DNA from 3 places in the Intrasporangium sp. Soil_C_50 genome. Region 3 is predicted to be linked to each of the others. Evidence: predicted binding sites of a transcription regulator. Region 3 holds the regulator's gene; each other region holds the start of a gene.
The links. Region 3 encodes LexA, which represses DNA repair genes until DNA is damaged. Its sites were predicted from a motif close to TCGAACANNTGTTCGA; they were not measured.
Positions count from the first base shown of each region.

Region 1: a site for LexA is predicted at 7,258-7,273, ahead of AC3A5R_RS22125 (HNH endonuclease signature motif containing protein). Genes of this name have one in related genera too.
Region 2: a site for LexA is predicted at 4,211-4,226, ahead of AC3A5R_RS07670 (DUF6504 family protein). Genes of this name have one in related genera too.

Region 1 is NZ_JBDGKB010000019.1:51,511-60,901, reverse strand. It holds gene AC3A5R_RS22165 (glycoside hydrolase family 3 protein) at 51-1,922, shown strand; gene AC3A5R_RS22160 (DUF2630 family protein) at 1,954-2,202, opposite strand; gene AC3A5R_RS22155 (zf-HC2 domain-containing protein) at 2,243-2,923, opposite strand; gene AC3A5R_RS22150 (sigma-70 family RNA polymerase sigma factor) at 2,920-3,408, opposite strand; gene AC3A5R_RS22145 (uracil-DNA glycosylase) at 3,526-4,395, shown strand; gene AC3A5R_RS22140 (GNAT family N-acetyltransferase) at 4,417-4,875, shown strand; gene AC3A5R_RS22135 (hypothetical protein) at 4,893-5,345, opposite strand; gene AC3A5R_RS22130 (hypothetical protein) at 5,461-5,655, shown strand; gene AC3A5R_RS22125 (HNH endonuclease signature motif containing protein) at 5,673-7,250, opposite strand; gene AC3A5R_RS22120 (mycothiol transferase) at 7,405-7,995, shown strand; gene AC3A5R_RS22115 (DnaJ family domain-containing protein) at 8,000-8,503, shown strand; gene AC3A5R_RS22110 (HAD family acid phosphatase) at 8,635-9,391, shown strand, end outside.
Region 2 is NZ_JBDGKB010000002.1:36,618-46,008, reverse strand. It holds gene AC3A5R_RS07680 (DNA polymerase III subunit alpha) at 1-3,219, opposite strand, end outside; gene AC3A5R_RS07675 (SAV_6107 family HEPN domain-containing protein) at 3,249-3,707, opposite strand; gene AC3A5R_RS07670 (DUF6504 family protein) at 3,767-4,099, opposite strand; gene AC3A5R_RS07665 (DUF4126 domain-containing protein) at 4,617-5,336, shown strand; gene metF (methylenetetrahydrofolate reductase [NAD(P)H]) at 5,369-6,277, opposite strand; gene AC3A5R_RS07655 (polyprenyl synthetase family protein) at 6,383-7,489, shown strand; gene AC3A5R_RS07650 (Rv2175c family DNA-binding protein) at 7,578-7,991, opposite strand; gene AC3A5R_RS07645 (lytic transglycosylase domain-containing protein) at 8,322-9,329, shown strand.
Region 3 is NZ_JBDGKB010000017.1:41,476-50,866, reverse strand. It holds gene AC3A5R_RS21425 (gamma-glutamyltransferase) at 1-1,244, opposite strand, end outside; gene AC3A5R_RS21420 (LysR family transcriptional regulator) at 1,355-2,305, opposite strand; gene AC3A5R_RS21415 (Sir2 family NAD-dependent protein deacetylase) at 2,393-3,355, shown strand; gene AC3A5R_RS21410 (phosphotransferase) at 3,357-4,439, shown strand; gene AC3A5R_RS21405 (DUF6318 family protein) at 4,587-5,171, shown strand; gene AC3A5R_RS21400 (PKD domain-containing protein) at 5,639-6,088, shown strand; gene AC3A5R_RS21395 (hypothetical protein) at 6,104-7,009, opposite strand; gene lexA (transcriptional repressor LexA) at 7,132-7,839, opposite strand; gene AC3A5R_RS21385 (LysM peptidoglycan-binding domain-containing protein) at 8,067-8,480, shown strand; gene AC3A5R_RS21380 (hypothetical protein) at 8,750-9,055, shown strand; gene AC3A5R_RS21375 (alpha/beta hydrolase) at 9,055-9,391, shown strand, end outside.

The DNA.
Region 1 (9,391 bases), on a different contig from region 3:
TCTCCGCGGGCGGCCACGGAGCCCTCACCACTGCATGAAAGGCTTGACCGGTGCGACCCGAGACGAGCACGACCGACGACGGGGTCACCTACCGTGACCTCAACGGCAACGGCTGGATGGACCCCTACGAGGACCCACGGCTGCCGGTCGGCGAGCGCGTCGAGGACCTCCTCGGTCGCCTCTCGCTCGAGGAGAAGGTCGGTCTGATGTTCCAGACCGTCATCGAGGCCGGCACCGACGGGTCCGTGCTCGAGACGCCCGGCAACATCAGCAAGTCGCCGACCTCCGAGGTCGTGCTGAACAAGCACCTGAGCCACTTCAACGTCCACGCCCTCGACGACCCGCGCATGGCTGCGCGCTGGAGCAACGCCCTGCAGGCTCTCGCGGAGCAGACGCCGCACGGCATCCCGGTCACGATCTCGACCGACCCCCGCCACGCGTTCATCGAGAACGTCGGGGTGTCGTTCTCGGCCGGCGCGTTCTCGCAGTGGCCGGAGCCGCTCGGTCTCGCGGCCCTGCGCGACGCGGACCTCGTGCGCACCTTCGCCGACGTCGCCCGCCAGGAGTACGTGGCCGTCGGCATCCGCGCCGCGCTGCACCCGACGCTCGACCTCGCCACCGAGCCGCGATGGGCCCGTCAGGCCGGCACGTTCGGCCAGGACCCCGACCTCGTCACCGAGCTCGGCGTCGCCTACCTCAAGGGTTTCCAAGGGGACTCGCTCGGATCGGCGAGCGTCGCCTGCACGAGCAAGCACTTCCCGGGAGGCGGCCCGCAGAAGGACGGTGAGGACGCGCACTTCCCCTACGGCCGCGAGCAGGTCTATCCCGGTGGGCGGTTCGCCGACCACCTCAAGCCGTTCCCGCCGATCATCGAGGCCGGCACGGCCGGGATCATGCCCTACTACGGCATGCCGATCGAGCTCGAGATCGACGGCGAGGAGATCGAGCCGATCGGTTTCGGCTACAACAAGCAGGTCGTCACCGGGCTGCTGCGCGAGAAGCTCGGCTACGACGGCGTCGTCGTCACCGACTGGGAGCTCGTCAACGACAACCACGTCGGCGACCAGGTGCTGCCGGCCCGCGCGTGGGGCGTCGAGCACCTCGACCCGCACGGCCGGATGGAGCTCATCCTCGAGGCCGGCGCCGACCAGTTCGGCGGCGAGGAGTGCGTCGAGGTCCTCATCGACCTCGTCAAGGAGGGCCGGGTCACCGAGGAGCGCATCGACGCGTCCGCCCGCCGGATCCTCGCGGTGAAGTTCCTCCTCGGCCTCTTCGACGACCCGTACGTCGACGAGGACGCGGCCGCCGCGACCGTCGGGCGGCAGGACTTCCGTGACCTCGGCCGCGCGGTCCAGGCCCGCTCGGTCACGCTGCTGCAGAACGGCGCCCCCGCGGGGGCGCGTGCGGCCGGTTCGAGCGTCACGTGCGCCGACGCGACCCTGCCGCTCCGCGAGGGCCTCAACGTGTACGTCGAGAACGTCTCACCCGAGGCGGCGGCACGCCTCGGCACCGTCGTCGACCGGCCCGAGGACGCCGACGTCGCCGTCGTGCGCGTCACGGCGCCGTTCGACCCGCGCTCGGACCTGTTCCTCGAGTCGTGGTTCCACCAGGGCTCGCTCGACTTCCCGCCCGGCCTCGTGCACCGCCTCGGCCGGGTCGCCGCGGCGTGTCCGCTCGTCCTCGACGTCGTCCTCGACCGTCCGGCGGTGCTGACGCCGCTGCTGCCGATCGCGACGACGGTCGTCGGCAGCTACGGCACGAGCGACGACGCGCTCGTCGACGCCCTGACCGGCGTCGAGACGCCGCAGGGCCGGCTGCCCTTCGACCTGCCCCGCTCGATGGAGCAGGTGCGCCGGCACGGCGAGGACGTGCCGGGCTACGACGACCCGCTCTTCGCCTTCGGTCACGGCCTCGGCGCCTGAGCGGCGCCGGCCTCCGAGCCTTGGGTCCGGCTCAGCCGGTGTAGCCCTCAACGGTGCGCTCCGAGCGCACCTGTGCGCCCTCGGGGTCCTGGCCGGCCTCGCGCCGGGCACGGCGCTGGCGCAGCAGGTCCCAGCACTGGTCGAGCTCGACCTCGACGCTGCGCAGCCTGGCGTGCTCGTCGTCGACGCTGATCTCGCCCTTGCCGAGCGAGTCGCGCAGCGCGTGCTCCTCGTCGATGAGCGACTTGATGCGGCTCTGGATGGGGACGTCGTCAGCCATGGCTCAGTCTCGCACGCGTCTCGTGGTCACGCGCGAGTCCTCAGGTGCGGGCCGAGGCGACGACCTTGCCCGTGTCGGTGCGCACCTCGATGGCGCGGATCTGATCAGGGCTCAGCGCGGTCGCGCCGGTGACCTTCGAGTAGCCCGACGCCGTCGCGCGCCACGACGCGGCCGTCGTCGCCCTGCCCCTGCCGTCGATGACGTAGAGGAGCAGCGCGCCGGTCTTCGGCATGTCCTCGCAGTCGATGTCGACCTGAGTGCCCCACCCGCGGGTCACGAGGGCGACGTCGACCTTGACGGCCGACCCCGGTGCGGCCGCGACCGTGTAGTGCGTCGTCGGTGGCGTCGAGACGAACAGGCGCGGGCCGAGCAGCACGCCGCCCGCGAAGAGCATGACGGCGGCGGCCGCGGCGACGGCCGAGAACCACGTGCGGCGCCGCCGGCGACGCCGGGCCACCTCGGCGAGGAGGTCGGTGACGCGTCCGTCGTCGGACGGGGGCAGCGACGCGGAGGGAGCGTCGGCGGCCTCGGTGAGGTGCGGGCCGCCGTCGGGCCCGGCGAGGTCGAGCAGCCGCGGCAGGCCCGACACCTGGCCGAGCTCGGCCTGGCAGTCGCGGCACGCGCGCAGGTGCTCGGTGAAGGCGCGGTGGTCGTCGTCGGCCAGGCCACCGAGCACGTACGCACCGAGGAGCACGTGCACGTCGTCCGGGCCGGCGTTCATCGGGTCACTCCCATCTCGTCGAGGATCACGCGCAGGTTGCGCACGGCGTAGTAGGCCCGCGACTTGACGGTGCCCTCGGGCACCCCGGCGCGGATGGCGGTCTCGGCCACCGAGAGTCGTTCGTAGTACAGGTACCGGACGATGTCGCGATGGGCTGCCTGGAGGCGGCCGAGCGCCTCCTCGACGAGCACCTGGTCGAGCGCCCGGTCGAGGGCGGCGTCGTCGCCGGGGACGTCGACGAGCTGCGCCTGCTGGGGGCGTCGGGTCGCGGCGCGGTGCTGGTCGACGATGAGGTGGCGGGCCGTCGTGATGAGGTACGCGCGGAGGTTCTCGGCCTCCGGGGCCTGTCGCCAGACGCGGAGGATGACCTCCTGGACGATGTCGTCGACGCGGTTGGCGTCGTTCGTCGCCCGCCACACGACGCGCCGGAGCATCGGGCCGTGCTCCCGGTAGATCTCCGCGACGGCGTCGTCGTCGAGCGGCATGCGACCCTCACCTCCTTGCGTTCGTGCGTGCTCTCGTAGGCGAGGACGTCGCCGCCCGGCTCGCGGTTCACCCGCCGCCACACCCCGAACCGTCTCACGGCCACCTAGCGTGGGGGCATGGACAGCGCACCGGGGCCCGACGCGTCGGGCGTGCAGGTGCCCGACGCGTCCGACCCGCACCCCGTCACCGGGCAGCGCTTCCCGTCCCCGGTCCCGCCGGGCACCGGATGGCCCGGCGACCCCGCCGACGCATCGACGCCGGTGGCGCGCACCCCGGCGCAGGTGGTGCGGCTCGCGCGCTCCGCGGCGTCGGTGCCCGACCTCGACGCCCGGGTCAGCGTCTGCCGGGCGTGCCCGCGCCTCGTGCGGTGGCGCGAGTCGGTGGCCCGCACCGGGCGACGCGCGTCGTTCGCCGACCAGCCGTACTGGGGTCGGCCGGGTCCGTCGTTCGGCGACCCGGAGGCGCGGGTGCTCGTCGTGGGCCTGGCCCCGGCGGCCAACGGTACCAACCGGACCGGGCGCATGTTCACCGGTGACCGGTCGGGCGACTGGCTCTACGCCGCGCTGCACCGCGCCGGCTTCGCCAGCCAGCCGACGTCGGTGGCCGCGGGCGACGGGCTCGAGCTGACCGGCCTGCGCATCGTCGCCACGGTGCGCTGCGCCCCGCCCGAGAACAAGCCGACGACGCAGGAGAAGGCGACCTGCGCGCCGTGGCTCGACCGTGACCTCGAGCTGGCCGAGCCGTACGTCGAGTCACTCCTCGCGCTGGGCTCGATCGGGTGGGACGCCGCGATCGGCGCCGCCCGACGCCGCGGCTGGGCGGTGCCGCGCCCCAAGCCGCGCTTCGGCCACGGCGCCGAGGCGACGCTCGTCACCGCGTCGGGGCGTCCGGTGCGCCTCGTCGGCAGCTACCACGTCAGCCAGCAGAACACCTTCACCGGCAAGCTGACCGAGGCGATGCTCGACGAGGTCCTCGCCCGGCTGTGACCCGTGGCAGGATCGGCCGACGTGACCGAACCTCACGCCGCTCCGCCCGCTTCCGCAGCCGCCTTCCGCTCGGAGGTCGGTGAGGCCGACGCCGCGCTCGACCAGCGCCTCTCCGACGAGCTCGACGTCGTCAACGCGGCCGCGACCGTCGGCACGCCTGCCGCCCGCGAGCTGACGGTGCGCCTGCTCGACGCGTCGGGCGAGCTCGCCGCCGGCGTCAGCGGCTGGACGTGGGGCGTCGCCGCCGGCATCGGCATGACGTGGGTGCGCGACGACGCGCGCGGCCAGGGGCTGGGGGAGCGGCTGCTCGCCGACTTCGAGACCGAGGCACGGGCGCGCGGGTGCACGCACGTGTTCGTCACGTCGTTCACCTTCCAGGCGCCCGGGTTCTACGAGAAGCAGGGCTACCGCGAGATCTTCCGCTGGGAGGGCGTGCCGACCGCCGACTCCGACGACGTCCACTTCCGCAAGGAGCTCTGACCTCCGGTCCCGACGCGTCAGCCGTGGCCCTGGTTCGCGACGCGCCACCCGGCCGGGGGGCTGACGAAGCAGAGGCTCCACGGCTGGTCGCCGGCCTGCATCGACCCGTCACGGCTCTCGGTGCTCGTCATCCGGAACGGCACGCACTGCTCCTCCTCACCGCCCGCCTGCTCGGCGGTGAGGACCGTCGGACCCCCGAGGTCGCCGTAGGAGGTCATCGTCGGGGACGTGCACCAGGCGAAGAGCTCCTCGCGCACCGTCATGGCACGGGTGAAGCCGCAGTCCTGCCGGACCGCGGCATCGAGGTAGGCGGTCGCCGCGTCGTGGAGGGACGCGCCGGCGATCGGCAGCGGCCGCTGGGGAGGCTGCGGCTGCGATGACCGGTAGGCCCAGATGCCGCCCACCCCCGCGGCGACCACGACCAACGCCGCCACCAGCACCATCCGAACCCGCTGCCGAACCCCTGTCATGTCCCGCATGGTGACAGCCCGCAGCCCGCCTTGGTGCCGATGACGCTGCGGAACGGATCCTGACATCGGGGCGAACCGGTCACGGTCAGACGGTGTTCGCGAGACGCTGGCGGGCATGGAGACCATCAGCATCCCCTGCCCGACGAAAGGGTGCGGCGGTGTCGTCACGGTGACCGCCGAGCCCGTCCACGGCGGGACCGCGTGGCGCATCGACCGTCCGGACGGCGAGCCCGCCGTGGCCTGCACCAACGCGTGCGTCGCGCCGGCCGACCTCGAGCTTCCGGTGCTCCGCGAGCTGCAGGCCGGATAGTCGATCGAACCCACCCATCAGCCTGGAGGCGGCGACGCCCCGCAGGGGTGGAGGTCGACGAGGTGCAGGCGCAGGGTGCCGCCGGTCGGGGCGGGATAGGTGCGCCCGAGGCGGGGTGTCGGCCGCGGACGTGGTCCGGGACGGGTGTCTGGGGCGTGCCGGTCGGTGCCCGCGGCGGGGACGGCGGAGAGCGACATAGGGAGCGGTGGTTCGTTCGAATGCTCGGGCTCGGGGTGGTCGCGGTCCGCAGCCGCGGGGACGAATGGTGGCTCGGGGTGTTGCGATTGTGGTCCGATGGGCCAGCCTTGTCGGGTTTGGAACCGGAGCCCGGCATCTCTGGTGGGGTCGCCGGTGATGGTGTACTCGCCGCGGTGGTGGCTGTCGTGGTGGAAGGTGCACAGGCACAGCAGGTTGTCCAGGTCGGTCAGCCCGCCCTCGCGCCAGTGCACGCGGTGGTGGACCTCGAGGTAGTCGGCGGAGGTGACCGGGCAGCCGGGGAAGCGGCAGCCGCGGTCCCGGTCGAGGACGAGGATGCGGGTGCGGTGCGGGACGACGCGGTGGGTGCGCCCGACGTTGACCGGGTGTCCCTCGGTCTCCCACACGGGGACCAGGGTGCCGTCGCAGGTCAGGCCGTCGACGACGTGCCGGGGCAGGCGCGGGCTGCCGGTGAGCCAGCCGCCGTTGGTGTCGAGGTGGACCTGGACCCGGTACCGGGCCCGCCGCGCCGACCCGCCACGCCCTGAACCGCCGCTGCCGGAGCCCGTACCTGAGGCGGGCGTGGTGCCCGCGAGGTCGAGGGAGCGGGTCGCGAGCAGCACGAGGGCGTCGGCCCAGGTGATGCGGCGCGGGCCGGGTGTGGTGGCGGGGTCGGCGTACGGGTCCTGCCGGTGCTGGTCGTCGTCGCCCTCGGACGTGTGGGTGGTGTCGGTGACGGTGTGGAACAGGTGGTCCTTCGCCTCGGCCAACGCCGCGCGGACGAGCTCACCCACCTCGGCGGGCGCGTCGTACCGCAGCCGGAACCGCCCGTCCGCGTCGACGCCCATGCTCAGCGACGCCGGCTCGACCGGTGCCGGCGGGCGCGCCGGCGTCGCCTCTTCGTCGCCGTCCTCGCCGCCGGTCACGTCGGCGGTCACGTCGGCGGTCACCTCGGCGGTCACCTCGGCGGGTAGCAGCCGGCCCTCCTCGTCGAAGGTCCGCGGCTCGAGGGTGAAGTCGTACCGCGCCACCGAGCGCTGCAGCTGCGGCACCGTCGCGTACTGGGCGAACGCCGCCACCGTCGCATCGAACGCCGCCGGGGCGTGCCGGGCCACGACGGCGGCCTGGTCCAGGCTGATCCGCCCCTCCCGCAGCGCCGCCGCCGTCTGCGGCAGCTCACCGGCCCGGCGGGCCGTCAGCACCACCGCCGCGGCGTGCCCCCGTGACAAACCCGCGCGGACCACGAGCCAGTGCTCCGGCGAGCGGATCCCGGCCGCCTGCCACGACCCCTCAGAAAGTGCCACCGCGACGGCGTCGACCAGCCGTCCGTGCGCGTCGTGCAGGTCGGCAGCCAGGGACGCGACGAGGTCCCAGTCCTGCTCGATCACTGCCTGCGACATGCCCTTATCGTACAGGTGTTCGAACAACAGGGAAAGGCTTGTCCACACCCAATTCGCTTGGACCACAGTCCGTTTCGACCAAACAGAGGCTCCCGAGAAGGCTCGACCTCGCGGAACCCACTGTTGCGCGGGCCTGCGTCGGTGAGGATGGGGGATGGCCAGGACCCGGTTCCCCGAACCCGCGAGTACGCCCGACCTGCGCGGCCTGCTCCTCGACTATCTCGACTTCTACCGCGACGTCGTCATCGGCAGGCTCGAGGGCCTCGGTACCGACACGTTGCAGGACAGCCTCGTCCCCTCCGGGTGGACAGCGGCGGGCCTGCTCAACCACCTCGCCAATGTCGAGCGTCGTTGGATGGTCTGGGGTTTCGAGGCGGTCGACCTTCCCGACCCCTGGCGCGATGCCGCGGGAACCGAAGCCGGTGCGGGCTGGGTGTCCCCGCCGCTCGAGGTGGAGGGGCTGGCCACCCGGGTCCGACGGGCAGGCGCCGACACCCGACGCGTCGCCGAGGCGCACCAGCTGACCGACCGTGCCGCCGTCGGTGGGCGCTTCACCGACGCCGAGTCCGCGCCACAGCTTCAGTGGGTCCTGCTGCACCTCGTCCAGGAGTACGCGCGGCACGCCGGCCACCTCGACATCTGGCGCGAACTCCACGACGGCGCGAGGGGCGAGGTCGACCCCGTGGCGGTCGACCCGTCCGACGCGTCCGACGAGGAATCGGGGCCGCTGCTCGGGTTACCGTGAGGACATGTCCGGTCAGCCGTACTGGGAGAGCGCCGTCGAGCGGCAGATCCGCGAGGCCCAGGAGCGGGGCGACTTCGACAACCTGCCCGGCGCCGGCAAGCCGCTCGACCTGCGCGACTCCGGCGACCCCGACTGGTGGGTCAAGCGGTTCGCGCAGCGCGAGAACCTCGACCTCGGCGGGGCCCTGCCCGGTGCGCTGGCCCTGCGCAAGGAGGCGGCCGGCTACCCGCAGGCCCTCGCCGACGTCCGCACCGAGGCGCAGGTGCGCGAGATCGTCGAGGACTTCAACAAGCGCGTCCTCGCCGATCGGCTCCGCCCGGCCGTCGGCAACCTGCCGCCGTTGCTGGCCCGGACGCTCGACGTCGACGAGATGGTTGCCGCCTGGCGGGTGCTGCGCGACGAGCGCGAGGAGCAGCTGCGTGCCGCCCGCGAGGAGCGTGAGGCGGCCGCCGAGGCTGCCAGGCAGCCGGCCCGGTCGTGGTGGTCGCGCCTGCTCGGCCGCGGCTGAACCGCGCGCTGCTCGCGAGAAGTCTGGGTGTCGGCTGGGATTCACCCGATAGAGGTCGCAACGGCCCATGCGTGCTCCCGTGGGGATACCTTCGAGCGTCCGTGAACTCCCGCCCCCAGAGGTGATCCCGTATGAGGCGTCCCAGCACCCTTCCCGGTCGACGCGTCGGGCTCGTCGTCGGAGCCGTCGGCTCCGTCGTCGGAGCACTTGTCGTCGGCTCCGCCGCCCCCTCCGTCGCACACGACGGCAGCCCGGCGCACACCGGTCAGCCCGACCGCACGCTGACCCCCCGCACCCAGTTCGTCATGGCGCCCGACGGCTCGAGCGGCGCGAAGGTCGGCGGCGAGGCCATCCCCAACATCGACTCGGTCAAGAAGACGATCTACGCGTACTACGGCGACCCCGGCACCGGCATCGCGAACAAGACGTCCTCGCCGTACATCAGCGAGCTCGGCCGCATCACCTCGCGCCTCGACGCCGACCTCGCCCACGCCTACGCGAAGTCCGTGCGGGCCGGCCACAAGCCGGCCATCGTCCTCGACGCCGACGACACGACGTTGTGGACCTACGACATGGAGGTCGCGGACATGAAGTTCGTCTTCAACCCGGGGCGCCAGGACTACTGGGTGCAGAACCGCCTCTTCCCGGCCACGCCGTCGATGGTCTCGTTCGTCAACAAGGCCGAGGCGATGGGCTTCACGATCTTCGGGCTCACCGGGCGCAACAACGGCCAGAAGGACGCGACGCTGCAGAACCTCGCCGACGTCGGGTACCACGGCTTCACCGCCGACCGGTACTTCACGAAGTGGCGCTCGAGCGACCCGGTCCCGGCCTACATGGCCGGCAAGTGCGTCAACATGGCCGCCTGCACGACCGTCGAGTACAAGG
Region 2 (9,391 bases), on a different contig from region 3:
GACCCGCTCCGGGCCGGTCATCTCGGGAAGGCCGCTCGTGGCGGTGAGCTGGGGCGCGTCGCCGAGGTCGAGGGTCAGCTGGGTGGCGAGGTGCTCGGGCGCCCCCGCGGACGCCTGCGACTGGGCCGCAGCGAGGGCACGGATGTCGCCGGTGGCCGACACCGACGTGACCCGCCCACGCGACCGGCTCGCGGCCGCGACCCGCCGGCTTGACCGGCGCTGCGAGGAGGACCACCGGTCGAGCTCGGCGACGTGCAGGAGCAGGTCGCGCCGGGTGACCCGGCCGCGCCGGCCGAGGCCGCTGCGGGCCCGGCGCGTCAGGCCGCCGGCGTCGTCGAGGCGTGACGGGCCGCCGAGGTCGATGCCGTGGATCGAGTCGAACGCCCCGGCGAGGACGAGCCGCTCGGCGACCGGGCGCGAGACCTGGGCCCGCTGCCAGAAGTCGGCCAGGCTCGAGTACGGCTGCCCGGCGACCACGCGCGCGACCTCGGCCTCGCTGATGCCGTGGACGTCGGCGAGCGAGAGCCGGATGGCCTGGTCGCCGTCGTCGGTGCGCTCGAACCGGTACGTGCCGGTGGAGGCGTTGACGTCGAGGCCGAGGATCGCGACGCCGAAGGCGCGGGCGTCGTCGAGGATGAGCCGCTTGGGGTACATGCCGGGGTCGTGGGTGAGCACGCCGGCGAGGAACGCGGCCGGGTGGTGGGCCTTGAGGAAGGCCGACTGGTAGGTCGGCAGCGCGAAGGCCGCGGCGTGCGCCTTGCAGAACCCGAACGAGGCGAACGCCTTGAGGACCTCCCAGATGCGGTCGACGTCGGCGGGCGCGTAGCCCCGGGCCCGCGCCGCCGGGCGCCACCACCCCTCGATCCGCTCCTGCCCGGCCGGCGTGCCGAGGGCCCGACGCACCTCGTCGGCGTGGGCGAGGCTGACCCCGGTGGTCTCGGCGACGATCTTGAGGACCTGCTCGTGGAAGACGACGACGCCCTCGGTCTCCTCGAGCGCCGGGATCAGCGTCGGGTGCAGGTAGGCCGGCTCCTTCCAGCCCTGGCGGGCGTTGAGGAACGGCACGATCATGTCGCTCTTGACCGGGCCGGGCCGGAACAGCGAGATGTCGACGATGAGGTCCTCGAAGGTCCGCGGGCCGAACTTGCCGATGAGCTCGCGCTGCCCGGGGCTCTCGATCTGGAAGCAGCCGAGGGTGCGGGTGGAGCGGATCATCTCGAAGGTCGGCTCGTCGTCGAAGGGCACCTGCTCCTCGTCGTCGAGGTCGACGCGGACGCCGTCGACGCGCTCGACCTCCTCGACGGCGTGGGCCATCGCCGACTGCATCCGGATGCCGAGGACGTCGAGCTTGAGCAGGCCCATCTCCTCGACGTCGTCCTTGTCGAACTGGCTCATCGGGAACCCGAGCCAGCTGGCCTCGACGGGGGTGCGGTCGAGCAGGCCGGAGTCGGACAGCACGACGCCGCACGGGTGCAGGGCGATGTGCCGGGGCAGGCCGTCGAGGCGCTCGACGATGTCGAACATCAGCTGCAGGCGCGGCACGTCGAGGCCGGACGCCCGCAGCTCGGGCAGCTCGGCGAGGGCGTGGCGCACGTTGCGGGCGGCGATGTGCGGGAAGGCCTTGGCCATGGCGTCGATCTCGGGTGGCGGCAGCCCGAGCGCGGCCCCGGCGTCGCGGATCGCGTGGCGCACCCGGTAGGTGTCCATCATCGAGACGCACGTGACGCGCTCGCCGCCGAAGTGCTCGAGGATCCGCTCGTAGATCTCGGTGCGCCGGGCCGACTCGACGTCGATGTCGATGTCGGGCAGCTCGGCGCGCAGCGGTGAGCAGAACCGCTCCATGAGCAGGCCGTGGCGCATCGGGTCGACGCCGGAGATGCCGAGCAGGTAGTTGACGAGCGAGCCGGCGCCGGAGCCGCGGGCCGCGACGCGCACGTCCATCTCGCGGATGAGGTCGCACACCTGCGCAACGGTGAGGAAGTACGTGGCGTAGCCGAGGGTCTCGATGACGCCGAGCTCGTCCTCGAGGCGGTCGCTGACGGCGGTGAGCTCGGGCCCGGACCGGTCGGGGTAGCGGCTCGCGATCGACTCGCGGCAGCGGCGGGCGAGCACGTGCTGCGGGTTGGTGCCGGGACGGATGCCGAGGACGTCGGGCTCGGGCAGGTGCACCGAGCCGATGCCGAGGTCGGCGCGCGGGTCCTGGACGCACTGGGTGGCGAGGGCCGTGGTGCGCGCGAGGAGCTCGTGGGCGTGCTCGCGGGCCAGCGCCCCACCCCCGACGAGGCCGGGGCCGGACACCTGGACGACGTCGAGGGCGAGCGCGTGCATGACCGGTGTCGGCGCGAGGTGGCCGGCGGTCGTGACGCGGTCGAGGTGGCGCGTGTCGAGGGCGACGAGCCGGCGGGCGGCGTCGAGGACGTCGACGACGGCGGCGTCCTGGGGGTCGGCGTGGCGCACCGCCGCGGTGAGGACGGTGGGCACGCCGACCTCACGGGCGAGGGCGAGCATCCGGCCGGCCTGGCCGAGGCTGCCCGGCAGGTGCTCCGGGCCGCCGTGGCAGACGAGCTCGACGACGACGGCCCCGGGCGGCAGCTGGGCGACCCACCGTTCAAGGGCTGCCCGGGCCTCGCCGTGGCGGCGGGCGAGGACGGCGCGGCCGACGTCGGAGTCGGGCCCGAGCAGGACGACGAGGGGCGCGGGCCCGGCCTCGGGAAGGGTGTCGGGGCGGGCGTGCTCGGCGAGGAGGGCCGGCGTCGTGACCGGCGTGCCGCGCTCGCCGCGCAGGTGGGTGGCCGTGACGAGGCGGCACAGGGCCGCCCACCCGAGCCCGGGTGCGAGGCCGGCGGCCTGGCCGCGGGCCAGGACGGTGACACGGGGCAGGCGCGGGTCGACGAGGGCGCCGCCCCGGACCGGGGTGCGGACGTGCTCGGCCCGACGCGGGCGACCGGCGCCCGGCGGCTCGACCGCGAGGTCGACGCCGAGGACGGGCGCGACGTCGTGCTCCATGCAGGCGCGGACGAACTTGACTGCCCCGTAGAGGCCGTCGCGGTCGGTGAGCGCGAGCGCCGGCTGCCCCCAGGCGGCGGCCCGTTCGACGAGCTGGCGCGGTGTGGCGGTGCCGTAGCGCATCGAGTAGCCGCTCGCGACGTGCAGGTGGACGAAACCGTCGCCGCCGCGGGCGGCCCTGACCGACGAGACCGCCGGGCCCGTGGTGGTCATGCCGGTGGTGCTGGTGGTGGTCGTGCCTGTCATGCCCTGCTCGCACGGCTCCTCGACCCGGACGAGACCGGGGTGATGGTCCGTGGCAGCGGCACGGCGATCGGCACCCCGAGCAGGTCCTGGACGATCTCGAGGAACATCTCGGCCTGCCGGAGCAGGTCGTCGGCCTCGCGCGGGGCGATGTGGCCGCCGCGGTCGACGACGGACCGGCGCGCGGAGCACGCGGCGAAGAAGGCGGCCCACTCCCCCAGCTCGGGGGCGACGACGGGCAGCACCTGCCAGACGCTGCGGGGCCGGGACCGTGGCGTCGGCGCCGTGCGGGCCGCGACGAGGGCGGCAGCGGCACGGAGGGCCCCGAGGTGGGCGTCGCGGTAGCGCTCGGTGGCCTCGCTCGCGCGGCAGGCCGACTCGAGGGTGTCCCTCGAGCGGTCGAGCAGGGTGAGCACGGCGACCGAGATGGGTGGGCGGTGCAGCGGGGCGGCAGCCACGGGTCGGCTCCTCTCTCTCACGGAGGCAGGTACGGGTGCAGAGGCGGGTGCGGCCGGCATCAGTCGGCGACCCGGACGAGAGACCAGTGGTCACCACGCGGGGACGCGTCGTGGGCGAGGTCGTAGACCCCGGGCGTGAACGACCACCCCGGACTCGCCTCGACCCGCCAGACGTGCTGCTCGCTCGCGGCGGCGACGAGCGTCTGGCCGGGGTGCACCTGCGACTCCTCGGCGTCGAGCGCGTCGTGCCACCACGCCCGCCGCTCGCGCCACTGGGCGAGGACCTCGCGCACGACGTAGAGGCGGCCCTTCCAGATGAAGGCCTCGGGCCGCTCCCGGGCGGCGTCCTCGGACCGGACCCTGACCTGCACGACATCACTGAACCTGCGCACCACGACACGTCTCCCTCGGACACGTCGAAGCGGGAAATCACGACCCAGGCCGCCCGCGCCCCACACGGACAGCCGACACCCCAACCGACGACTGGACTGAACGATGATCGTTCGAACATCTGTTCGAACACCATCAGCGTAACCCCTGCCGCCGACACCGTGTCAAGGCGGTCGACGATCCGCGGACGACCCGCCGACGACCCGCCGACGACCGGCCGACGACGGGCCCGGATCCGGCCGTTCCGTCCCTTTCGACCGGAGCTGAGTACCGGTGCTCAGGAGCACCCGGACGGGCTCGGCCACAGTGGGAGCACACCACGGGCCCGGTCCGTGGCCGGAAGGGCGCAGGGGTCCCGTCCGTCCACGGACCGGGCCCGTCCTGCTGCCCCCGTCAGCCCCGCTCGACTCCCCTTGCGCCGACCCGGGGAATACGGGAGCGTCGGCAGCGTTGGACCGGTGCTCGGCCCTCGGCCGGGCACGACCGGACACCGGCCGACCGGCAGAAAGAAGGAGTCACGTGGGCGCCGAGCTCATCCCCATGGCCTTCACCACCGGGTGGGGCAGCGGCATCAACGCGTACGCGGTCGTGCTCGTCCTCGGGATCGCCGACCGATTCCTCCACGTCGGGCAGATCCCCGACGCCCTGGCCCGCACCGACGTCCTCGTCGGCGCCGCGATCCTCTTCGTCCTCGAGCTCGTCGCCGACAAGATCCCCTACGTCGACTCGGTGTGGGACTCGGTCCACACCGTCGTGCGTCCGGCGGTCGGAGCGACGATCGGCTACCTCATCGGCCACGAGACCGCGGGCCTCGCCGCCGCGGTCGGTGCTGCCACCGGCGGGGTCACGGCGCTCGTCTCGCACGGCGTCAAGGCCGGGCTCCGCGGCATCATCAACACCTCGCCCGAGCCCGCGAGCAACATCGTCGTCAGCACGGGCGAGGACGTCACGGTCACCGGCGTCACCGCCCTCGCCATCGCCCACCCGTGGGCCGCCGCGACGATCGCCCTGTTGCTGCTGGCCGTCGGCGCGTTCATCGTGTGGAAGCTCGCCGGGCGCCTGCGCCGGCTCAAGCGTCGCTACGACGCGTGGGGCGAGCGCGTCGGGATCGCCGCCCCCACCGGTCGCGTCGCACCGGGCGACGACGCCGGCCCACCGGGCAACCGACCTCCCCGGCGCCGGGCCGACCCGACGCGCCCGTTCCCGACGGACGACGCGGGTCGCGGGCGCCCCGGCTGACGTACGCCGACGCGTCACCGACCGTCGGTGCGTCAGAGCCGGCCGTAGACCTCGAGCGTGGCCGAGGACCGGTTCATCGTGATGAAGTGGATGCCGGGCGCCCCCTCGTCGAGGAGGCGCTGGGCGGACTCCGTGGCGATGGACATCCCCTCGGCGCGCACGGCCGTGGCGTCCTCGCCGTGCCGGTCGAGGCGGTCGGTGACCGCACGCGGCATCGGCTGGCCCGCGAGCTCGGCCATCCGCACGACCTGGCGCGCGTTGGTGATCGGCATGATGGCCGGCACGACCGGCAGGCGGGACCCGCGTCGGGCCAGCTCGTCGCGCAGGCGCAGGTAGTTGTCGACGTCGAACACCATCTGGGTGATGGCGAACTCGGCCCCGGCCCGCTCCTTGCGGATGAGGGTCTCGACGTCGTCGGCGAGGTCGGCGGACTCGGGGTGGCCGTCGGGGAAGGCCGCGACGCCGACGGTGAAGTCGCCGAGCCCGCGCACGAGCCCGACGAGCTCGTCGGCGTGGTCGAGCCCCTCGGGATGCGCCACCCAGGGCCGGCCGAGGCCGCCCTGCGGGTCGCCGCGGAGCGCGAGGATGTTGCGCACCCCGGCCGACGCGTACGCCCCGACGATGCCGCGCAGCTCCGACACCGAGTGCCCGACGCACGTCAGGTGCGCCATCGGCGTCAGCGTCGTCTCCTCGAGGATCCGCCGGGTCAGGCGCACCGTGCGGTCGCGGGTACCGCCGCCGGCGCCGTAGGTGATCGACACGAAGCCCGGCGAGATCTTCTCGAGGCGCCGGACGGCCTCCCAGAGCTGCACCTCGGCGGCGTCGTCCTTCGGCGGGAAGAACTCGAAGCTGAAGGTCGGGGTGTCGGCGGCGATCATCGCCGGGATGGACCGGGTGAACCGTTCCGCCCGTGCCATGGAGGATGCCGTGCCGTGCGCCATGCCGCTCACCCTAGGCGCCGCTCGTCCGCGGCGTGCGACCTGTTCACGGGACGGTCGCGCGCCCGCGTAGGCTGACCACCAATCCCGACCCGCTCGACCCGCTCGATGGAGGAGCCCGTGCAGACCCCCACCGACCTCGACGTGCTGCGCCGTCGGGTGCAGCAGGCGATCGACGGCCAGGTCACGGGGGCCACGACGGCGCTCGCGGCCATCGGCGAGGAGACCGCGCCGCTCGTGTCGGCCGTCTCGGGCCTGCTGTCCGGCGGCAAGGGCCTGCGCGCCGGCTTCCTCTACTGGGGCTACCGCGCGGCGGGCGGCGCCGACTCCGACGCCATCGTGCGGCTCGCCGCGAGCATGGAGTTCTTCCAGGCCGCGGCCCTGCTCCACGACGACGTCATGGACCGCAGCGACACCCGCCGCGGCAAGCCGTCGGCGCACCGCTCGGTCGCCACGCTGCACACCGACCACGGCTGGTCCGGCGACTCCGACCGGTTCGGCGAGGGCACGGCGATCCTCGCCGGCGACCTCTGCCTCACGTGGTGCGACGAGCTCTACTCCTCGTGCGGCCTGCCCGCGCCCGAGCTGGCCCGCGGCCGGGCGCTCTTCGACCTCATGCGCACCCAGCTCATGGGCGGCCAGTTCCTCGACCTGCTCGAGTCGGCCCGCGGCTGGGACGGTCTCGACCTCGACGCACGGGTCGCCTCGGCGCGCAAGGTGATCCGCTTCAAGAGCGCCAAGTACACGATCGAGCACCCGCTGCTCATCGGCGCGCTCGTCGGGGGCGCCCCCGACGAGGCCCTCGGCGCGCTGTCCGACTACGGCCTCGCGCTCGGCGAGGCGTTCCAGCTGCGCGACGACCTCCTCGGCGTCTTCGGCGACCCGGAGGCCACGGGCAAGCCCGCGGGCGACGACCTGCGCGAGGGCAAGCGCACCGTCCTCGTCGCCCATGCGCTCGACGCCGCGTCCGATCCCGACCGCCACCTCGTCGAGGCGCTCCTCGGCCGAGACGACCTCGACCTCGCCGGCGTCGAGCGGATCCGGTCCGTCCTCGTCGGCACCGGCGCCGTCGACCGCGTCGAGGAGCTCATCTCAGAGCTCGCCGACGCGTCCCGCGGCGCCGTCGCGCGGGCCCGGGCCACCGGCGTCCTCGACGACACCGCGCTCGACGTCCTCGAGGGCCTCGTCGAGGTCTCGACCGCGCGCCACGCCTGACCGCGGGCCCCGTGGGCCCGGGTCGTGACTCGTCGGACACGACACGTCAGGCGCCGACGCGCGTCAGGGGCCGACGCGCGTCAGGGCGTCAGAAGGCGAGCTCCTGGGCGCGCCGGCGGATCTCGGTCTTGTGCCCGGCGCGGAGGGCGTCGATCGGCGCACCCTCGACGGGCAGCGTCGGGTCGGGGGTGAACAGCCACTCGATGATCTCGTCGTCGTCCATCCCACCGTCGGCGAGCACCGTGAAGGTGCCCCGCAGCTCGGGACGCGGGCCCGCGTCGTCGAGGAACTTGGCCGGGACCGACGCGACGCGGCGCTCACCGACGCGGACGGCGATGACCTCGCGGTCGGCGATGAGGCGCCGGACCTGCGACAGCGGCACGCCGAGCCGCTCGGCGACGTCGGGGACGGTCAGCCACTCCCCCACGAGGCGCTCGAGGGCGCGGGCGTCGGTGGTGTCGCCGGAGTCGGCAGCGGTGTCGGGGTTCGGGCTCTGGCTCACGTCGTCAGAGTCTGCCACCCGCGACCGGAGTCGCGACACGCCCGGCACCGGTCGACGTGCTGGCACCAGCTCCGAAACCCGCTCGCAGCGTGGGAACGGCTCCCGGGATTCCGCTTCTGCGTCCTTCAGGATGGTTCGACCGGAATTACACCCGTGTATTTATACTTTAGCGCTCAAGTATGCACATTCATGCGCTACCGTCACACACGTCACATCACTCACAGTCGCATCACCGCTGCCCCCGAACGACCGCACCCCCGAGCACCACCAGCCCCTTCCCGAGTGCCCCTCCACACGTCCTTGCAACCGGGCCCAGGAAAGGACCAGCCCATGCCCTTCGCCGACGTCGCCGCGCTGGCGCAGCCGCCCCACGCCGTCGTCGTGCCCGTGAGCACGACGCCGTGGAAGACAGTCGCCGTCCGACCCGGCGACACGCTGTGGCACCTCGCCATCGCCCACCGCACGACGGTGCGAGCACTCGTGGACAAGAACCGCCTCGCCGCCGGTGGCAGTGTCATCCACCCCGGTCAGAAACTCCTCGTGCCCGGCTCCCCCGCCACGGCCACGACGCCGAAGCCGACCGCCAAGCCGGCCACCAAGCCCGCGCCTAAGCCGGCCACCAAGCCCGCGCCGAAGCCGTCCGGCACGACCGCACCCGCCCCCTCGGTCCCCGCCGGCGGCCTCGTCCACGTCGTCGTCCGCGGCGACACGATGTCGGGGATCGCCGCACGGTACAAGGTGTCGCTGACCAAGCTGCTCGCCGCCAACAAGCTCAAGAACGCCGGCCTCATCTACATCGGCCAACGCATCGTCGTGCCCGGCGTGACGAGCGCCCCGGCCCCGTCGACGCCCGCCCCGGCTGCGACTCCGCCGAGCGGCTACACGACGCCGACGAAGACCCAACAGGCTGTGGCCGCCAGCAAGGCCGAGCTGGCCGACCGCGACGTCCCGAGCCGCACCGAGACCTCCGACCTCATCCGGGCCACGGCGACGCGCAACGGCGTCGACCCCAAGCTCGCCCTCGCGATCGGCTGGATCGAGTCCGGGTGGTACCAGCGCGCCGTGTCCTACACCGATGCCGTCGGCGTCATGCAGCTGATGCCCATCTCCGAGACGTGGGCCTCGCAGCTGGCCGGGCGGACGCTCGACCGCTACGACACCCAGGACAACATCACCGGCGGTGTCCTCATCATCCGCGCCCTCATGGCCACGGCCGACTCACGCGAGCAGGCGATCGCCGGCTACTACCAGGGCCTCTACTCGGTGCGCACCAAGGGCCTCTACGAGGACACGAAGAAGTACGTCGCCACCGTCCTTGCGGTCTACGACCGCATGTGACGCTCCCACCCCCCGGGAGCCCCCAGAATGCCGCGGCCCCGCCACCCATCCCCACGGGTGTG
Region 3 (9,391 bases):
ATCAGGGCCGTGGTGATGCGGTCGGCGCCGGGGGAGCCGACGGCGAGGGCGCCGCCGGTCGCCCCGCGCGCCGTCGTCGGCGCCATGTTCGAGGCGAGTCTCGTGCCCGGTGCCACGGCGTGCACACCCAGCCGGTTGAGCTCGGGTTCGCCCAGGGCGTTGTTGAGCAGGATGCCGGTGCCGGGCACGACCATGCCGGCGCCGTAGCCGGCGGACATCGTGACGGCACAGGCGTTCCCGTACTCGTCGACGGCCGAGACGTGGGCGGTGGAGGCGGACGTCGGCAGGCCCGCCAGCCCGTGCCGTTCGACGGCGGCGAGGAGGGCGTGGCCGTCGGCGTCGAGGTCCTCGGAGTGGTCGTGGACCCTGATCCGGTAGGCGAGCACGCGGCGCTGGATCTCGATGACCTCGGTCCACGTCCACGCCTCGTGGTGGGCGAGCTCGCCGAGCATGACGGCGAGCATCGGACCGCCCACCGACGGAGGCGGGTTGAGGGCCACGCTCCAGTCGCCGACGCGTCGCATCGTCGGGCAACGGGCGACGGCCGTGTAGGCGATGAGGTCGGCCTCGGTGATGAGTCCGCCGTGGGCCGCCATCTCCTCGGCGAGGACGCGCCCGACCGCGCCGGTCGACAGCAGCGAACCCCCTTGCGCAGCAAGCAGCTCCAGGATCTCGGCGAGGTCGGGGTTGGTTGAGGTCTCGCCGGGCTGGAGCGCCCCGCCGTCGGCGCCGGTGACGAGGGCGTGGGCCTCGGCGTCCTCTCCGAAAAGGGTGTCTCGGACGAGCCCGAGGTAGAGGGCGGCCGATGCCCCGATGCGGTAGCCCTCGCGGCACGACCGGATCGACGGCTCGATGAGGCGACGCCACGGCAGGACGCCCCAGCGCTCGCTCGCCATCTCGATCGCGGGTACGGCGCCGGAGTTGGCCACCGAGCCGTGACCCGCCCCCATCGACACGCCACCGCCGTAGTCGGTCCGGATGGTGCGGATGCCGCGGCCGAAGGCGGAGGCGTCGAGGCCCCGCCCGGGCATCTCGACGTTCCCGTCGACGACGACCGGGTCCTCGCCGGCCGGCCACACGTTGACGTACGCGCCCCCCATGAGGCTGACGATGCCGGGCTCGGTGCTCATCGCCGCGAGCGCGGCCGCCAGGGCGGCGTCGACCGCGGTGCCACCGTCCGCAGCCACCTCGAGCCCGGCGCGGAGCGCGGCGGGTCCGGTGGCGGCGAGCGCGACCCGGGTCATGACGCCATTGTGCCGACGTTCCGGCTCCCGCGCGGGGCGACGACGCCGCCCGTGGCGCGACGCGTCAGGCGTGGGCCGCGCGACGCGTCAGGCGTGGGCCGCGCGACGCGTCAGCTGCGGGCCGCACCCACGAGCTCGGCGGTCGAGAGGTTGGGGTCGGCGCCGGCGGCCTCGCACAGGGCGTCGAGGGCAGCAGCGACGGCGGGCACTCGCTGGAGGTCGGGCGTCGTGACGGCGAGGATCTGTCGGCGCGAGGCCGGGGAGAGCGGCAGTGTCGCGACCTCGTCGTGCTTGGCGGCGTTGAGGATGAGGTCGGGCACGAGGGCGACGCCGAGGCCGGCGGTGACGAGGCCGAGCTGGGCGACGTAGTCCTCGGTCTCGAAGGCGACGTTCGGGCGGAACCCGGCGTGGTCGGCGAGGGAGAGCAGGTGCCCGCGGCAGCGGGGGCAGCCGGCGATCCAGTCGTCGCCGGAGAAGTCGGTGAGCGTGGCGGACGCATCGCCCGCGTGGGCGTGGCCGCCGGGCACGACGAGACGCACCTCGTCGTCCATGAGACGGCGGGTCACGAGGAGGGAGAGGTCCTCCTCGAGCTCGCCGAGGTCGGCGCCCTCGTAGGCGAAGGCCACGGCGACGTCGCAGTCGCCGTTGCGCAGGGCGGCGAGCGACTCGGGCGGCTCGGCCTCGCTGAAGGTCACGGTGATGTCGGGGTGCTTGGCCTTGAGGATGGCGAGCGTCTTGGGCACGAGGGTCGCCGACGAGCTGGGGAAGGCCTGGAGGCGGACGCGTCCGGCCCGCAGGCCGGCGATGGCCGTGATCTCCTCCTCGGCGGCGTCGAGCGCGGCGAGGACACCGACCGCGTGACGGGCCAGCACCTGCCCGGCCTCGGTGAGACGGACCTGGCGGCCGTAGCGCTCCACGAGGACGGTGCCGGTGCGCTGCTCGAGGCGACGCACCATCTGCGAGATGGCCGGCTGGGTGAAACCGAGCGCGTTGGCGGCGCTCGTGAAGCTCCCCTCGTCGGCGATGGCCTTCATGACCCGCAGTCCCGCAGCATCGATCATGCGCGTATCATAACCGACGATTATGGAAAGTACCGATCGACAGCACGGTGGGCATGGGACGGCGGAGCCCCCGCGTACGCTGGCCCGGTGCATGTGCCCCAGGGGTCGTCCCAGGATTCCGAGCCCTCTCGCGACGGCGGGGTGCTGACGCGTCTGGCCACCTCGCGGCGCCTGCCGCTCGAGGTGAGCGACCTCGGCACCTTCGACGACCTCGTCGACCTGGTCAGCGCCGGCGACGTCGTCGTGCTCAGCGGGGCCGGCCTGTCGACCGACAGCGGCATCCCCGACTACCGCGGTCCCGACGGCACGCGACGCGTCGAGCCGATGACGTACGGGGAGTTCGCCGGTTCGAGCGACGCGCGGCGCCGGTACTGGGCTCGCAGCTACATCGGCTGGCAGCGGTTCAACGCCGCGTCGCCGAACGAGGGCCACCGCGTCGTCGCCGAGCTGCAGCACGCCGGCTATGTCGGGCCGGTCATCACCCAGAACGTCGACGGCCTGCACCAGGCCGCCGGGGCGCGCGACGTCGTCGAGCTGCACGGCTCGCTCGACCGCGCCGTGTGCCTGACGTGCGGTGAGGTGACCTCGCGCCTCGGCCTGCACGAGCGGATGACCGAGGCGAACCCGGGCTTCATGGACCGCTTCTCGGCGGCCGCGGCTGCTGTGGGGTCGCAGTGGGGCGAGCAGGTGCGGCCCGACGGCGACATCGTCCTCGCCGACGAGCTGGTCGCCTCCTTCCACGCCCCGCGCTGCCTCGTCTGCGACCACGACACCGTCAAGCCGGATGTCGTCTTCTTCGGCGAGTCGGTGCCGAAACCGTTGGTGGAGAGGTGTTTCGCGCTCGTCGAGGCCGCCGGGGCGGTGCTCGTGCTGGGCTCGTCGCTCGCGGTCATGAGCGGGTACCGGTTCGTCCGGCGCGCGCACCAGCGCGGGGTGCCCGTCGCGATCGTGACCCGGTCGGCGACCCGGGGCGACGCCGAGGCGACGATCCGCCTGCACGCCCCGCTCAGCGAGGCGCTCCCGCGCCTGCGCTCGGCCCTGGGCCACTGAGGTGGCCGGCTCGGAAGGCGCGCCCGGCGCCTCGGGCGTTGCTGACGCGTCGGGCGAGCGCTGGTGGGCGGCACTGCCGGCCGCCGGGGACGGGCCGTCGGTCCGCTGGACGTCGGACGCGTTCGCCGCGGAGCTGCGCGAATGGGTCGCCGACGCCTTGGGTGGGCTCGAGGCCGGTGGGCTCGCCGACCTCGAACCGGTGCACCAGCGGCCCTGGTCGACGGTGTGGCGGGCCACGACGACCGGCGGAAGCGTCTTCTGGGCCAAGGAGAACTGCCCGCACCAGGCCTTCGAGGCGGCCCTTCTCGAGGTGCTCTCGCGGCGCGCTCCCGACCGGGTCGTGCCCGTGGCGGCGGTGGACACGGCCCGCGGGCTGCACCTCGTGCCCGACCAGGGCGAGGTGCTCGGAGCGTCCGTCGACCCGCACGACACCGACACGTGGTGCCGGGTCATCGCGGAGGCGATGCACCTGCAGCGCGAGCTCGCCGGGTGCGAGCCGGAGCTGGTCGCGGCCGGCCTGACGCCGCTGCACCCGCTAGACGCCGCCGACTACGTCGTCGCGCGTGCCTCGCAGCTCTCCGCGCTGCCCGAGGCCGACCCGCGACGCCTCGACGGCGAGGCGTCGCTACGCGTCCTGTCGCTGGCTCCGCGTGTGGCCGAGTGGGGCGAGGGGCTCGACGCGCTCGGGCTGCCGCTCGCGCTCGTGCACAACGACCTGCACGCGAACAACGTGTTCGCGACGGCGTCGGGCATGAGGTTCTTCGACTTCGGCGACGCCGTCCTCGCGCACCCGCTCACCGCGATGTTCGTGCCGCTGAACGTGCTGGCCCACCGTCTCGAGGCATCGGCGGAGGACCCGCGCCTACGCCGCGTCGCCGATGCCGGGCTCGAGGTGTGGAGCGACGTCGCGCCGACCGCGGCGCTGCGGGCCGCGTTGCCTGCGGCTCAGCGGCTGGGCCGGCTCGGACGCGTCGAGTCGTGGCTGCGGGTGACGGCGACGATGACGCCGGCCGAGCTGGCCGAGTACGGCGACGCCGCGGCCTGGTGGCTCGCGGCGGTGGGGGACGCGACGCCGGTGTCCTGACGTGCCTGTGGACGGCCGCGGGCGCCCGAGATGCGGTTGGGGCAGGATCTGTGGGAGCGTTCGATGACGTTTTCGCCCGTTTGCGCCCGGTGGGCAGGGCACAGATTCGCCGAACAGGGGACCAGGGTCGTGCTGAGACACCAGAGGATGACGTGCGCCGCCGCCGGGCTGACGCTGGCCGTGACCGCGCTCGCGGGGTGCACCGGGGGAGACCCGGCACCGCCGCAGACGAGCGCCGCGGTGCTGTCAACGACGACGAGCACGACGACGTCGGCGCCGCCCAAGACGGCCACGACGAGCGCGGGGCCCGCCTTCCCGGCCGGCCTCCCCGACGCCGCCAAGACCAAGGACAAAGCCGGCGCCGAAGCGTTTCTTCGGTTCTTCATCCACAGCCTCAACGGGGCGTGGACGAGGGCGGAGCCCAAGAGACTCGATGGATTGTGCCTGCCCTCGTCCGAGGCCTGCGCTTCATGGCGCTCGGACGCAGCCGAGCTGAAGCGCCTCAAGCATCACTACGACGGCTCTCCGGTGACTTTAGAGTCACTAAAGTCTCTCTCTGCGACGGGCGACCTGGTCCGATTCACGGCGAACGTCACGCAAGAACGACGCGACGTTGTGGACTCGATGGGGCGAGTCGTCAAGACCGATGAGCATGCTGAACTAAAGATGTTGGCGGCGCTCAAGTGGACTAAGTCCGGTTGGCAACTTTCGTCCTTCGGCACCGTCTCGTGACGGGGCATCGCATCCCTGCTGCTCTCGTCTTGTCGTTTGTCGTCTTGGCGGCGAGTAGCGCGACGGCGCTGGCAGACTTCAAGGGGGGTGCCGGAAAGGACGCCGCGACCATCCGAGTGAAGACTCTGCGCGCGTGGACGGCTGAGTATCAGGAGGCGGTCGTCCAGGCACAATCACGTTGGATTTATCGCACGCGAATCGCCTCGTGCGATTTGGGTGGCCGCGATGCCAGCAGCGAATGTTATGCGGTTGCCGTTGAGGCGTGCGCTGACAATCCGCCCAGCGAGGGGCGGGGTCCCCTAACTGACGTTCTTCGCCGGTGGGTCGACAAATCTGGGCAGCCTGAGGAACATGATCCTTCGCCGACCGCAGAGGCGGCAGAGCCGAATGGATGGTTCCTAGAGGGGACTACGTGTCTTCCCGAGGCCGTTCCGGGCATTAAACCGGCCCCAACAATCTCTATGATCGTGGACGCGTTTCACAAGACGGCGTGGGCGAAGGGTGCGATCTCGACGCAGCCGAAGGGGAATACGACGCTCGTCAACCTCAAGACCTTCTACAAGGTTGACTGGGCCAGTGCCGGTTTCGAGCCGGGCGAGATCGACCTCGTCGACCCGACCACGATGTTCGGCTACCGCGTCGAGATCCGGCCCAAGCTCGTCAGCTACGTCTACCGCTTCGGCGACGGCACGAGCGAGGGCCCGACCACCTCGCCGGGCGGCGTGTACCCCGACGGCGACATCATCCACACCTACCGAAAGCCGGGCACCTACACCTCGCGCGTCGACGTGACGTTCGGCGCCGACTTCCGGATCAACGGCGGGTCCTGGATCGCCATCCCCGACACGGTGACCGTCCCGCAGCCCGGCACCGCGATCACCGTCAAGGAGGCCCGAGGCGTCCTCGTCCGCAACTGACGCACCCGGAGTCGGTCACTCGGCGACGGCGTCGACCTTGCGGGCCTCGACCTCGGCGGTGTCGCGCAGGTCCCAGAGCTCCTTGGTCTGCACGATCCAGTAGGTGCAGAACAGCACGATAATGATGACTTCGCCGATGAGGATCACGTGGTCGAACCCGTGCAGCGTCAGGTGCGCCAAGACCGTGATGGTCAGCAGCACGGCGAGCGTGCCGGCGATGGCGAGGTACCAGCGCTTGTACGTCAGCGCCTCATCGGTGGAGGCGTGCCGGTCCTCGACGCGGAAGGCGCTCAGCACCATGACGGCGATGACCCCAGCGACCATCGTCGCGGCCGCCAGGCCGTGGCTCAGTGCGATGAATCGGTCGGGCAGGGCGAGGAAGAGCACGAGCTCGAAGACGATGACGGCGCTACAGGCGACGGTCAGGAGCATCGTCCGGACCGGTGGACGCTGAGCGGGGTCGGCCAGCTCGTCGCGCCGCAGCCACACCGTCACGACCAGCGCGACGAACCCGACGGCGATGAGCGACCACACGTTGTTGTTGACCGCGTCGGAGATCGCCGCCGTCGACAGCGCGAACGGGTTCGTCGACCCGGCCGTGCTGCAACGCCCATCGGGGACCGTCGGCACCATGGCGACCACGAAGGCCATGAACCCGGAGAAGTTGAGCAGCACGTCCTCGGCCGGCGAGTGCCCCTTGTAGACGACGAGCGCCGCGCCGAGCGCGAAGAGGCTGCCGACGAAGACCGTGCGGGACGGCGTGAAGTAGTACGCGCTGATCGAGCCGAGCCAGCACGTCCCGTTCGTGCCCCACCACCACTGGAGGATGACGGACAGCAGCAGCATGAGCAGCATCGCCACCATGCCGCCGCGCAGGTAGCGGTAGGTGAAGACGACGTCGCGGTCCGGACGGTCGGGCATGGCGTCCTCCTGAGGCGAGTGTGTCTCTCAGAGTGGCGAACCCGGCCGCCGGATACGTCGCGACGCGCCGCGGAACGTCCGCGGCGCGTCGGGAGGCGAGGCGTCAGAGCAGGGAGTGGGCGTCAGACGCGGCGCAGCACCGCGGTGACCTTGCCGAGGATCGTCGCGGCGTCGCCGTCGATCGGGTCGTAGGCGGCGTTGTGCGGCAGCAGCCAGACGTGGCCGTCCTTGCGCTTGAAGGTCTTGACGGTGGCCTCGTTGTCGAGCATCGCAGCCACGATGTCGCCGTTCTCGGCATTCGGCTGCTGCCGCACGACGACCCAGTCGCCATCGCAGATCGCGGCCTCGACCATGGAGTCGCCCTGGACCTTGAGCAGGAACAGCTGGCCCTCGCCGACGACCTGCCGGGGGAGCGGGAAGACGTCCTCGACGACCTCCTCGGCCGTGATCGGGACGCCCGCGGCGATCTTGCCGAGGACGGGCACGTACGAGGCCTCCGGGCGCGCGTCACCCGCCTCGGTCTCGACATCGTGCTGCTGGGAGCCGGCGGCACGACCGCGGCGCGTCGGCTCGTCGGCGCCGTCGGGCGAGACGACCTCCAGGGCGCGCGGACGGTTGGGGTCGCGCCGCAGGTAGCCCTTGCGCTCGAGTGCCGCGAGCTGGTGGCTGACGCTGGAGGGGCTCGCGAGACCCACGGCCTCGCCGATCTCGCGCATGCTCGGCGGGTAGCCACGCCTGTCGACGGAGTTGCGGATCACCTCGAGCACGCGTCGCTGCCGCATCGTCAGGCCGTCGCCCTTGTCGCGGTCGGGAAGCTCGGTCACGCCCATGGTGTCCCCTTCGTCGCCCGTCCAGAGCCCGTGATCCGGGCCGCTGCGGACCCAGTGTCAGTGGTGACTGGTGTGGTTGGTGGTGTGAGGAAAGCGTACGGGTTTCGAACACAGTTGCCAAACGCGTGTTCGATGCGTGTCTCGACTTCCTCGAACATACGTGCTACAAATCGTACAGACGTTCGATCGAACACATGTTCGCAAGGCAGCAGGAAGGGGAGGTCAGCATGAGCGTTGTCGCACTCGAGGCCGTTCGTCAGCAGCGTGAGCTGGAGTCGGGGGACTCCGTTCCGCGCTCGAGGCCGCAGCTCGTTCTCGTTCCCACCGGCCCTGACGCCGTCCGTGCCGCCCGCGCCGAGCAGGCGCCGCTGCGCCTGACGCGGTTCGGGCGGTTCGTCGTCACCCTCCTCGTCGCCGGGGTGCTCGTCGCGCTGGGCCTGGGCCTCGCCGGCCAGCTCGCCTCGGCCGCCGACGCGCCGCGGTCCATCACCGTCCAGTCGGGCCAGACGCTGTCGGGAATCGCCGCCCGCGAGCTGCCCGACCTGCCGGTCTCGGAAGGGGTCGCCGAGCTCCAGCTGGCCAACTCCCTCTCCACGTCGATGATCCACGCGGGCCAGCGTCTCGTCGTCCCGGCTCCCTGACCTCCGCTCCGCGCGCGTTCGTGTCGCGCGGATCTCCGACGGCCGCGTTGGCTCCACCTCCAGCGGCTGGCGTGCCCGGCGCTTCGACCCCGCCGGTCCGCCCGGACGCCGCACCCCCACTCCGGGGTGCGGCGTCCTGCTGTACAGGCCTGTTGGCTCGCCCTGTGGACGACCGGGTGCCGACGGCCGGCCCAGGGCGACGCCTGTGGACGGAGGAGCCCACGATCCGAAAGCCCTTCCTACGGTGAAGTTCTCAGGAAGGAGTGGGCATGCGCTACGAGGTGGACCCGGCAACAGTCGGTGACGCAGCGGCCGAGATGGGGGCCGCGCTCGCGCGGCTCGCGTCGATCCGTGCCGATGCCGCGGTGGCGGCGGTCGCCTCGGGGCTACCCGGCGGGGAGGCCGCGGCGTCGACCCCGCGTCTCGTCGAGGCGTGGCGAGACCGGTTCCGTGACGCTCGGCTCGAGCTGCTCGGTCTGGGTTCCGCGCTGGAGGCGGCGTCCACCCTGTACGAGGGCGTCGAACGGACGGCTGCGGCCACCTTCTCCGCCGAGTCCGACGGCGGTGTCCCGTGATGACGCTCGACGTCGGCCGGATCCGGTCGAGCAGACCTGAGGTGCTCCTGGCCGCGGCGAGGCGACTCGAGAGGTGCCGGCTCGACGTCGAGGCGGTCGTCATCAGGCTCTTGCGTCGGCGCACCCGGGGTTGGTCCGGTCCCGCCTCGGCGGCGGCGGCCACGAGGGCGGCTGCTCTCGTTGCCGGCCTCGGCCGGCTCGGCGCGTGCCTCGCCGCGGCGTCGATCAGCCTGAGCCAGGCCGCTACCCGCGTACGTGCCGCGCAGGACCTGCTCTCGCGGGCCGACCGGCGTGCGGCCGATGACGGCGCGTGGGTCGACCATGAGGGCACCCTCT